Regions from separate parts of the Kitasatospora sp. NPDC059160 genome, predicted to be linked through region 1. Evidence: riboswitches for the same ligand, from Rfam matches in the RefSeq annotation. Region 1 holds a riboswitch; each other region holds the start of a gene.
The links. A riboswitch is a leader RNA that binds a small molecule or an ion and turns the genes downstream of it on or off. The one in region 1 is predicted to bind cyclic di-AMP.
Positions count from the first base shown of each region.

Region 2: linked by a shared signal. The riboswitch ahead of ACFXOZ_RS08885 (transglycosylase family protein) and the one ahead of ACFXOZ_RS11785 (transglycosylase family protein) in region 1 are both predicted to bind cyclic di-AMP.
Region 3: linked by a shared signal. The riboswitch ahead of ACFXOZ_RS23455 (peptidoglycan DD-metalloendopeptidase family protein) and the one ahead of ACFXOZ_RS11785 (transglycosylase family protein) in region 1 are both predicted to bind cyclic di-AMP.
Region 4: linked by a shared signal. The riboswitch ahead of ACFXOZ_RS28185 (NlpC/P60 family protein) and the one ahead of ACFXOZ_RS11785 (transglycosylase family protein) in region 1 are both predicted to bind cyclic di-AMP.

Region 1 covers NZ_JBHZCN010000021.1:86,057-88,249, reverse strand. The annotation lists gene ACFXOZ_RS11790 (hypothetical protein) at 1-468, shown strand, start outside; cyclic di-AMP (ydaO/yuaA leader) riboswitch at 946-1,116, shown strand; gene ACFXOZ_RS11785 (transglycosylase family protein) at 1,124-2,193, shown strand, end outside.
Region 2 covers NZ_JBHZCN010000015.1:8,294-10,486, forward strand. The annotation lists gene ACFXOZ_RS08885 (transglycosylase family protein) at 246-1,028, opposite strand; cyclic di-AMP (ydaO/yuaA leader) riboswitch at 1,030-1,200, opposite strand; gene ACFXOZ_RS08890 (cytochrome P450) at 1,410-2,193, opposite strand, start outside.
Region 3 covers NZ_JBHZCN010000055.1:31,852-34,044, forward strand. The annotation lists gene ACFXOZ_RS23455 (peptidoglycan DD-metalloendopeptidase family protein) at 101-1,066, opposite strand; cyclic di-AMP (ydaO/yuaA leader) riboswitch at 1,069-1,251, opposite strand; gene ACFXOZ_RS23460 (MFS transporter) at 1,564-2,193, shown strand, end outside.
Region 4 covers NZ_JBHZCN010000074.1:12,852-15,044, reverse strand. The annotation lists gene ACFXOZ_RS28190 (NlpC/P60 family protein) at 1-69, opposite strand, end outside; gene ACFXOZ_RS28185 (NlpC/P60 family protein) at 296-1,411, opposite strand; cyclic di-AMP (ydaO/yuaA leader) riboswitch at 1,422-1,577, opposite strand; gene ACFXOZ_RS28180 (NlpC/P60 family protein) at 1,916-2,193, opposite strand, start outside.

The sequences.
Region 1 (2,193 bases):
GCCCGGCTGTTCGCCATCGCGACCGCTGCGGACGGCGTGGTCCTGACCACCGTCGGCGGCGAGGACGCGGCCGCCGCGGCCGGGATCACCGGCGTGCTGCTGGCCGCCCGACTGGCCGTGCCGGTCGTCGCCGCCGCGCTCGACGTGCCCGGCTCCGTCGCCGCCGCCGTCGGCCACCTCCGGGAGACCGGCTCCGAGCGCCCGGCCCTGGCCCCGCTCGTCATCGGCCCGGAGGCGGACCCGGAGCTGCTCGCCACGGCCGCCGAGGAGACCGGCTGCCCGTCGGCCGCACCGCTGGGCGCCTACCCGACGGTCGGCCAGCTGATCGCCTCCACCTACCTGGCCGCCCTGCCGGTGCCGACGGCGGAGGAGCTCGCCGAGGCCGAGGCGGAGGCCGCGGCCGCCGTCGGGGCCGGGGAGGGCTCCCGACGCGCCCACGCGGCCGCCGAAGGGCCCGTGGAGGGCTAGCACGACCCACTGAACGCCCGTCGGCCACCGCCGGCGGACCCGCACTGCCGAAAGGGCCCGGAACGACCTCGTTCCGGGCCCTTTCGCCGTGTTCCGATTCACCCCGCTGGTGCGCTAAGCGGGCAATGCGGCGCAATGTCCGTTTCCAGCTCATTTGTCAATGGACACTCGGCGAATGACGGGCGCGTTCCCCAGCGCGCGATTCACTACCGCTCCCCCGCGCCTCGGGCGCGCGCCCCTTGTGCCCCAACGCTCCGTCACCTCTTTTCTGAGGCGGAGCCAGTTATGAGAATCCGCTGCGATATTGCCGGAAAACGATCATTTACGATCATGAATTACGGCCCATTTGACGTTTTCCACTAAACCGTGATGCGCATCACAGGTATTTGCAGTTTTAACTTAAGTCTGCTTAACGTGCTCCCCGTTCGTGACCACACGGACCCAGTTCATCCGCGACGCCGAGTCCTGCCGTCGGATGTCCTGGCAGCGCGAAATCGCATCACGGCAGGAGCGGGGGAACCACAGGTAAGTCGCCCCGGACCGTTTTCCGGAACGGTCCAGGGCTAGGGGTGAAGCCGCGCCCACAGCGCGGCCGGGCAACTCCAGCCCGAATCCGACAGCTCACCTCGCAGGCGTGGGAGAGGACCGCGTCTTCATGCTGCCTTCCAACGGCAACCGCCTGTCCAGCCGCACCCGTCGCGTGATCGCCGCCCTCGGCGTCGCCGGCGTCGGCCTCACCGTCCCCTGCCTCACCACCGGCACCGCGAACGCCGCCTCCGTCGCCACCTGGGACAAGGTCGCCCAGTGCGAGAGCAGCGGCAACTGGAGCATCAACACCGGCAACGGCTTCTACGGCGGCCTCCAGTTCACCTCCAGCACCTGGGCCGCCTTCGGCGGCACCAGCTACGCCCCGCAGGCCGACCAGGCCACCAAGGACCAGCAGATCTCCGTCGCCGAGAAGGTCCTTGCCTCGCAGGGCCCCGGCGCCTGGCCGGTCTGCTCCGTCCAGGCCGGTCTGACCAAGGGCGGCGCCGCGCCCACCGTCGACACCTCGGCCGGCTCCACCGCGGCCAAGCCCGCCGCCAAGCCGGCCGCCCCGAGCAAGCCGGCCGCGAAGCCCGCCGCCCCCGCGCAGGACCAGGCCCAGGCCTCCGACGACGCCGCGGCCGCCTCCGCCCCGTCCGCCGACAGCACCTGGGCCCAGAAGCGCCAGGCGCAGGCCCAGGCCGGCGGCTACACCGTCGTCGACGGCGACTGGCTGTCCTCGATCGCCGACAAGCACAACGTCCAGGGCGGCTGGCAGCGGCTGTACGACCTCAACCGCAGCACCCTGACCGAGGGCCCGGACACCATCTACCCGGGCCAGCAGCTGACCTTCGGTGACGGCACCTCGGCCCAGGCCGACGGCTCCGCCGCCAAGTCCGGCTCGGACTTCACCTGGTTCGACCGCTCGAAGAAGGCCGGCCAGGCCTCGAACGGCGGTGCCGTGAACGCCAAGCCGACCGCCCAGAGCAAGCCGTCCGCCACCAAGCCCGCGTCGAAGCCCGCCGCCCAGGCGCAGACCCCGGCCCCGGCCCCGGCCCCGGCCGCCTCCGGCAGCATGGCCGCCGCGGTCTCCTTCGCCCAGTCGAAGGTCGGCCAGGCGTACGTCTACGGCGGCACCGGCAACGGCGGCTGGGACTGCTCCGGCCTGACCCAGGCCGCGCTGCGCGCCGCGGGCATCAA
Region 2 (2,193 bases), on a different contig from region 1:
GGTGGTGCTGTCGGCCGGACGATTGCGGAGTCGTTACGACCAGAGCCTAACCGCCCGGGCTCCCGGGGCCACCTCGGCCCGGGCTGCGTCTCACCGTGTGGCCCGGCTACCCACCGGTAGTTCACCTGCTCGTCCCGGTGCGTCCCACCGGGGCGTCCATCGGGGCGGGCGAACGCGGACGTAGGGGGCCGCCGGGCGCGGCCCCCTACGTGTCCAGCGTGTCGTTCTCCGTGGAACGGTCCGGCTCAGCCCAGGTGCAGGACCTGGCCGGGCACGATCATGTCCGGGTTGCCGCCGACCGTGGTGCGGTTGCCGTCGTAGAGCGCCTGCCAGCCGCCGGACACGCCCTGGGCGGTGGCGATGCCCGACAGGGTGTCACCGTCCCGGACGGTGTAGTCGTGGCCGGTCGTGGCGGCCGGGGCCTGCGCGGCCCGCGGGGCGGCGTGCTTGGGGGCGTACTGCTGCGCCGACGGGGCGGCGGGCTGCTCGGCCTGCTTCGGCGCGGCGTGCTTCGGCGCGTACTGCTGGACCGGCTTCGGCTGGGCGGGCTTGGCGGCGGCCTTGGGGGCCTGCTGCTTGGGTGCCTGCTTCTGGGCCTGCTGCTTCTGCGGCTTGGCGTCCGAGGAGGTGTCCACCTGGGCCGGGGCGCCGCCCTTGCTCAGGCCCGCCTTCTGGGAGCAGACCGGCCAGGCGCCGGGGCCCTGCGAGGCGAGGACCTTCTCGGCGACGGCGATCTGCTGCCCCTTGCTGGCCTGGTTGGCCTGCGCCGCGTACGCGGTGCCGCCGTACGCCTTCCAGGTGCTGGGGGTGAACTGGAGGCCGCCGGAGAAGCCGTTGCCGGTGTTGATGCTCCAGTTGCCGCCGCTCTCGCACTGGGCGACGGAGTCCCAGACGGAGGCCGGGGCGGCGGAGGCGCCGGTGGCGGAGAGGAGCGGCAGTGCGAGTCCGACGCCGGCCACACCGGCGACGGCGATGGCCTTCTCGGCCTGGGTGCGACGGCGATGACGGCCGGTTCCAACGAACAGCATGAAGGTCCCTCTCCGCACGCCTGCGAGGTGAGCTGTCGGGTTCGGACCGGGAGGTGGCCCGGCCGCCGTCTGCGGAATCGATTCCGCGCGGGCGGCTTCACCCCGAGCCGTGGAGGAACGGCAACAAACCTGGTTCCCCCGCCCCTGCCCAGGGTTCTGGTCGGTTTCCCGTGACGCGGCGGGCAGGATTCGGCGTCCGCGCACGAGGTCCGCAGCTGCGAACTCCACGGAGACTAGACAGATCCTCAGACGAATCACAAGCTCATATCACCGACATCACACAAGAATTACGGCCCGTGTTCGATCGCCTACCAACGGCGGGGCTTTGTCCGGTTTGATGAGCGTTCATACCACCGCCGGTGGCCGGTTCCGGATGCTTCGTCAGCGTGTCGTGGCCTCAGGACGACTGTGCGGCGACCGGGGCTCCGGACTGAATTCGACCGGAAGTTCGCGCAATCCACGCATGATCAGGCCACCCCGCCAGCGCAGATTCTCCGGGCTTTCGGCCAGCCGCAGATCCGGCAGCCGGGAAAGCAGCGTGGCCAGCGCGGACCGCCCCTCCAGCCGGGCCAGCGGGGCTCCGATGCAGTAGTGGATGCCGTGCCCGAACCCCAGGTGCGGGTTGTCGCTCCGGGCCAGGTCGAGGGTGTTCTCGTCGGAGAACCTGGCCGGATCGCGGTCCGCCGCCGCCAGCACCACCAGCACCGGGTCCCCGACCGGGATCTCCACCCCGCCGATGGTCAGCGGAGCGGTCGCGAACCGCCAGGTCGCCAACTCCACCGGCCCGTCGTAGCGCAGGAGTTCCTCGATCCCGGTCTCCAGCAGCGCGGTCTCGCCGCGGGCCACCGACTCCTGCAGCAGGGCCCGCTGCCCGGGATTGCGCAGCAGCGCGTACGTCCCGTTGCCGATCAGGTTCACCGTCGTCTCGAACCCGGCGAAGAGGAGGATGAAGGCCATCGCGGCGGCCTCGTTCTCGGTCAGGTGCTCGCCGTGGTCGCTCGCCCGGATCAGGCCGGAGATCAGGTCGTCCCCGAGGTCCGCCCGCTTGCGGTGGATCAGCTCCAGCAGGTACGCCCGCATCCGCTTCACCGCCCGCCCCACGCCGCCGCGTTGGCCGCCCCCGTGCCGGATCATCATTCCGGCCCAGTCCCGGAAGTCGTCCTGG
Region 3 (2,193 bases), on a different contig from region 1:
CGATCACCCGGTCGAGCGGTCACCCGACATGACCATCCCGGGCGTCGATTCGCCCCGCACCAGCGGTGGTTCACACGTTCCTGCGGAAGGCCCCGGAGGGTCAGAGCGCGACGCCGTGCGCCCGCAGGTAGGCGACCGGGTCGATGTCCGAGCCGTACTCGGAACCGGTACGGATCTCGAAGTGCAGGTGCGGGCCGGTCACGTTGCCGGTCGCACCGGAGAGGCCGAGCTGCTGGCCGGCGGTGACGGTCTGACCGACGCTCACGCCGATCGAGGACAGGTGCGCGTACTGGGCGTACTTGCCGTCGGCGAGCTTGATCTCGACCTCGTTGCCGTAGGCGCCGTCGCTGCCGGCCTTCACCACGACACCGTTGGCGACGGCGCGCAGCGGGGTGCCGGTGGAGGCGACGAAGTCCTGGCCGGTGTGGTGGCCGGAGGCCCACATCGAGCCGGCCACGCCGTAGGCCTCGCCCAGCACGGGGTTGGCGAGCGGGGCGACGTAGCCGGAGGTGGCGGCGACCGGGGCCGCGGTCACGGCCTGGGCCGGGGCGGCGGTCTGAACCTGGGTCTGCACCTGGGCGCCGGGCTTGGCAGCCTCGGTCCGGACCTGCACCTGGGAGTCCGCGGCAGCGGAGGTGTCCTGGGTGACCGGCGCGGCGGACTTCGCCGGAGCGGCCGGCTTGGCCGGGGCGGCGGGCTTCGCCGGAGCGGCGGCGTGACCGGCGAGGGCCAGCTGCTGACCGGGGAAGATCAGGTTCGGGTCGGCGCCGACCACCGAGCGGTTCTGCTCGTACAGCGCGTGCCAGCCGCCCTCGACGTTCTTGGCGTCGGCGATCTTCGACAGGGTGTCACCGCTGACGACGCGGTAGCTCTGCTGGGCGGCCGGGGCGGCAGCCGGAGCGGCGGCCCCGGAAGCGGCCGGGGCGGTGGTGGCCGCCGGGGCGGTGTGCGCCTGGGCGCTCATCGCGGTCACGAGCGGCAGGACGAACGAGGCCCCGGTGACGGCGGTGGCGATGCCGATGCGGGCGGCACGGGGCAGGGCGATACGACGAGCCTGTGCAGGCATGGAATTTTCCTCTCCGACGCCTGCGAGGTGAGCTGTCGGGTTCGGGCTGGAGTTGCCCGGCCGCATGTGCGGCTTCACCCCAAGCCGGCCCTGGTGGTCCGCGCCCGAAAAGGCGCGAACTCCGGTCCGGCGACTTACCTGTGGGTCCCCCGCTCCTGCCGTACAGAGTTCGGTGCGAGCCACCGGGCAGCGGCAGGACTCGGCGTTCCACCCGGTGGATCCGTCCGGACTGGCCGGGCGGTCGCTGAACTAAAACTCATCCGTTCGGGTGAAGCAATGTCGATCTCTTGAATCGGCAACAACCCCCGCAGCCCCGTCACCCTCCGAATGATCCCTTGCACGCTCCGTGCACGATCCATTCACCCGGCGCCACTGATCCACCACCCTGCGCCGCCGGGACCACCCCCGTGCGACCGTCCGTTCACGCACCGCCACCGACCGACACACCACCCGGTGACCCTTGTCACGTACACCCCGGCGGGCGCAGGATTCGGCCCGTGGCCACCTCTCAAGCCGGCACTCTGCGCCTGGGCACCGCGCAGGGCCGCTGGGTACTCCTCGCGACAGTGCTCGGCTCCAGCATGGCGATGCTCGACGGCACCGTCGTCAACGTCGCCCTGCCCCGGATCGGCGCCGACCTCGGCGCCTCCCTCGCCTCCCTGCAATGGACCCTGAACGCCTATCTGCTCACCCTGGCCGGCCTGATCCTGCTCGGCGGCGCCCTCGGCGACCGCTACGGACGGCGCCGGGTCTTCCTGATCGGCGTGGTCTGGTTCGCCGTCGCCTCCGCGGCCTGCGCCGCGGCCCCGACCATCCACGTGCTGATCGCCGCCCGCGCCGTCCAGGGCATCGGCGGCGCGCTGCTCACCCCGGGCTCGCTGGCCATGCTCCAGGCGGTCTTCCACCCGGACGACCGCTCGGCGGCGGTCGGCCTCTGGTCCGGCCTGGGCGGGGTGTCGGCGGCCGTCGGCCCCTTCCTCGGCGGCTGGCTGGTGGACGGCCCGGGCTGGCGCTGGATCTTCCTGCTGAACCTGCCGCTGGCCGCCGCCGTGATCGCGGTGACCTCCCGTTACGTCCCGGAGAGCCGGGACGAGTCCGCCGCCGGCCGCTTCGACGTGCCCGGCGCC
Region 4 (2,193 bases), on a different contig from region 1:
GGCCGTGGTGGCGGCCGCGGTCAGTACCAGCGCACGGGCGAGCAGTTGGGAACGACGGTGCACGGGCATGCGGCAACGGCTCCAGTCCTGCGGCGCGGCCCCGCGGCCGCGCCCCGGTGGGCGGCCGTCGAGCGGGAGTCCGGTGGCAGACGTTAGCGAGTCCGGGCAAGTGAGTCCAAACCCCTACCGACCCGAATATTTGACCCCTAATCGGACACCAGGTCGAGCCGCCGGAAAAGCCGCAGGCCCGGCCCTCCGTGACGGAGGACCGGGCCCGTGAACGCGTGGCCGGGGATCAGACCCGCACGATGGAGGCCAGCGGCATGTTGGAGACGGCCTCGTAGCGCACCGACGCACCCGGCTTGGGAGCGTGCAGCACCTGGCCGTTGCCCGCGTAGATGCCGACGTGGTGGGCGTCGCCGTAGAAGATCAGCATGTCGCCGGGCTGGGCCTGGGAGATGTCCGAGCCGATCCGGGTGCCGGCGCCGGCCTGCTCCTGCGAGGTGCGCGGCAGCGACACCCCGGCCTGGTTGAACGCCCAGACCATCAGGCCGGAGCAGTCGAAGGAGCTGGGGCCGGTGGCGCCCCAGACGTACGGGCTGCCGACCTTGGTGGCGGCGGCGGCCAGCGCGGCGGCACCGTGCGAACTGCCCGGGGCGATCTTGACCGGCGCGGCGGTGGAGCCCGAGCCGAGGTCGCTGCGGCTGCTGTCGCGCGAGGCGCGGTCCGGGGCGGCGGCCTTCGCGGCGGCGTCCGCCTTGGCCTTGGCGTCGGCGGCGGCCTTGTCCTCGGCCGCCTTGATCGCCTGGCGCTCCTGCTCGGTCAGCGTGTTGAGCAGGTCCTGGGCGGCCTTGAGCTTGTTCTGGACCTCGTCCTTGGAGGCCTTCAGCTGCTGGGTCGTGGACTCCAGCTCGCCGAGCTTGCCCTGCGCCTCGGTGCGGTCCTGGTCCAGCTTGCGCTGCTGGTCCTGGAGCTGCTTGAGCTGGTTCTTCTGGGTGCTGCCCGCCTGGTTCAGCGCGCCGGCCTGGTTGAGGAAGTTGTCCGGGCTGGAGGAGAACATCAGCTGGACCGTCGGGGATATGCCCCCGTTGCGGTACTGCTCGCCGGCGATCTCGGCCAGGCCGCCCTGGAGGTCGGTCACCTGGGCCTGCTGGCGGGCCACCTGGTCCTGGAGGCCGGAGACCTGCTTCTCCAGCTCCTGCTGCTTCTCCTGCGCGGCGTTGTACTTCTCGGTCGCCTGCTCGGCCTGCTCGTTGAGCTGGTCGACCTGCTCCTTGACCTGGTCCTTGGTCGGCTGCGGGTCGGCGTGCGCGCTGGACTGCGCGGAGAGCGCGACGGCGGCGGCGGCGAAACCGGTCAGGATCGAGACGCGGGTACGGCTGGCGGGCTTGGGACGACGATGGGACGCCACGAAGGCGGACTCCTTCTTCCTACGCCGCCTACCGGGTGAGCTGACGGGTTCGGGCCGGAAGCATGCCCTACGACGCCTCACCGGCCTCACCTACGGCCGACCTGGCGCCGATTCACCCCGGAGGAACGTGTGGTTCCCCGGCTCCGCTCCGCAGCGCCCCCGACTACTGGGCTCCCCTGTCGGGCAGTCGCTTCGACCTGCCCCGCTGTTTCGCGAACTCGGCGGTAACCACCGCCGCCACCCAGGCTGGGTGATCGACTGTGCGGTGGTTCGGAGCACGACCCTAGTAACTGAACCGTGATCCGTTCAAATCCTTGTCAGAAAAAAGACGGAAGATTACCCATGTTCTTTTGTGAAAATGACTGATGGTGATCACCGGCGCACGCAAAGCTGATCGACTCTCACCCTCCGGCCCACCCGGTCCGCAAACCCGGAGCGCCACCCCCGACCGGAGGTGGCGCGGATCACAGGGCCGGAACCGGCCCCCGGGGAGGTACCGGAGCGTCAGATCCGGCGGATCGTGTTGATCGACATCGCGTCGGCCTTCATCACCTTCACCACGTCACCGGTGTGCGGCGCGTGGACCACCATGCCGTTGCCGATGTACATCCCGACGTGGTGCATGTCGCCGCCGTAGATCACCAGGTCACCCGGCTGGGCGGTGGCCAGCGTCACGGCGGTCCCGATGTGGCCCTGCTCCTGCGAGGTGCGCGGCAGCGAGACGCCGGCCTGGCCGTACGCCCAGACCATCAGGCCCGAGCAGTCGAAGGTGGAGGGCCCGG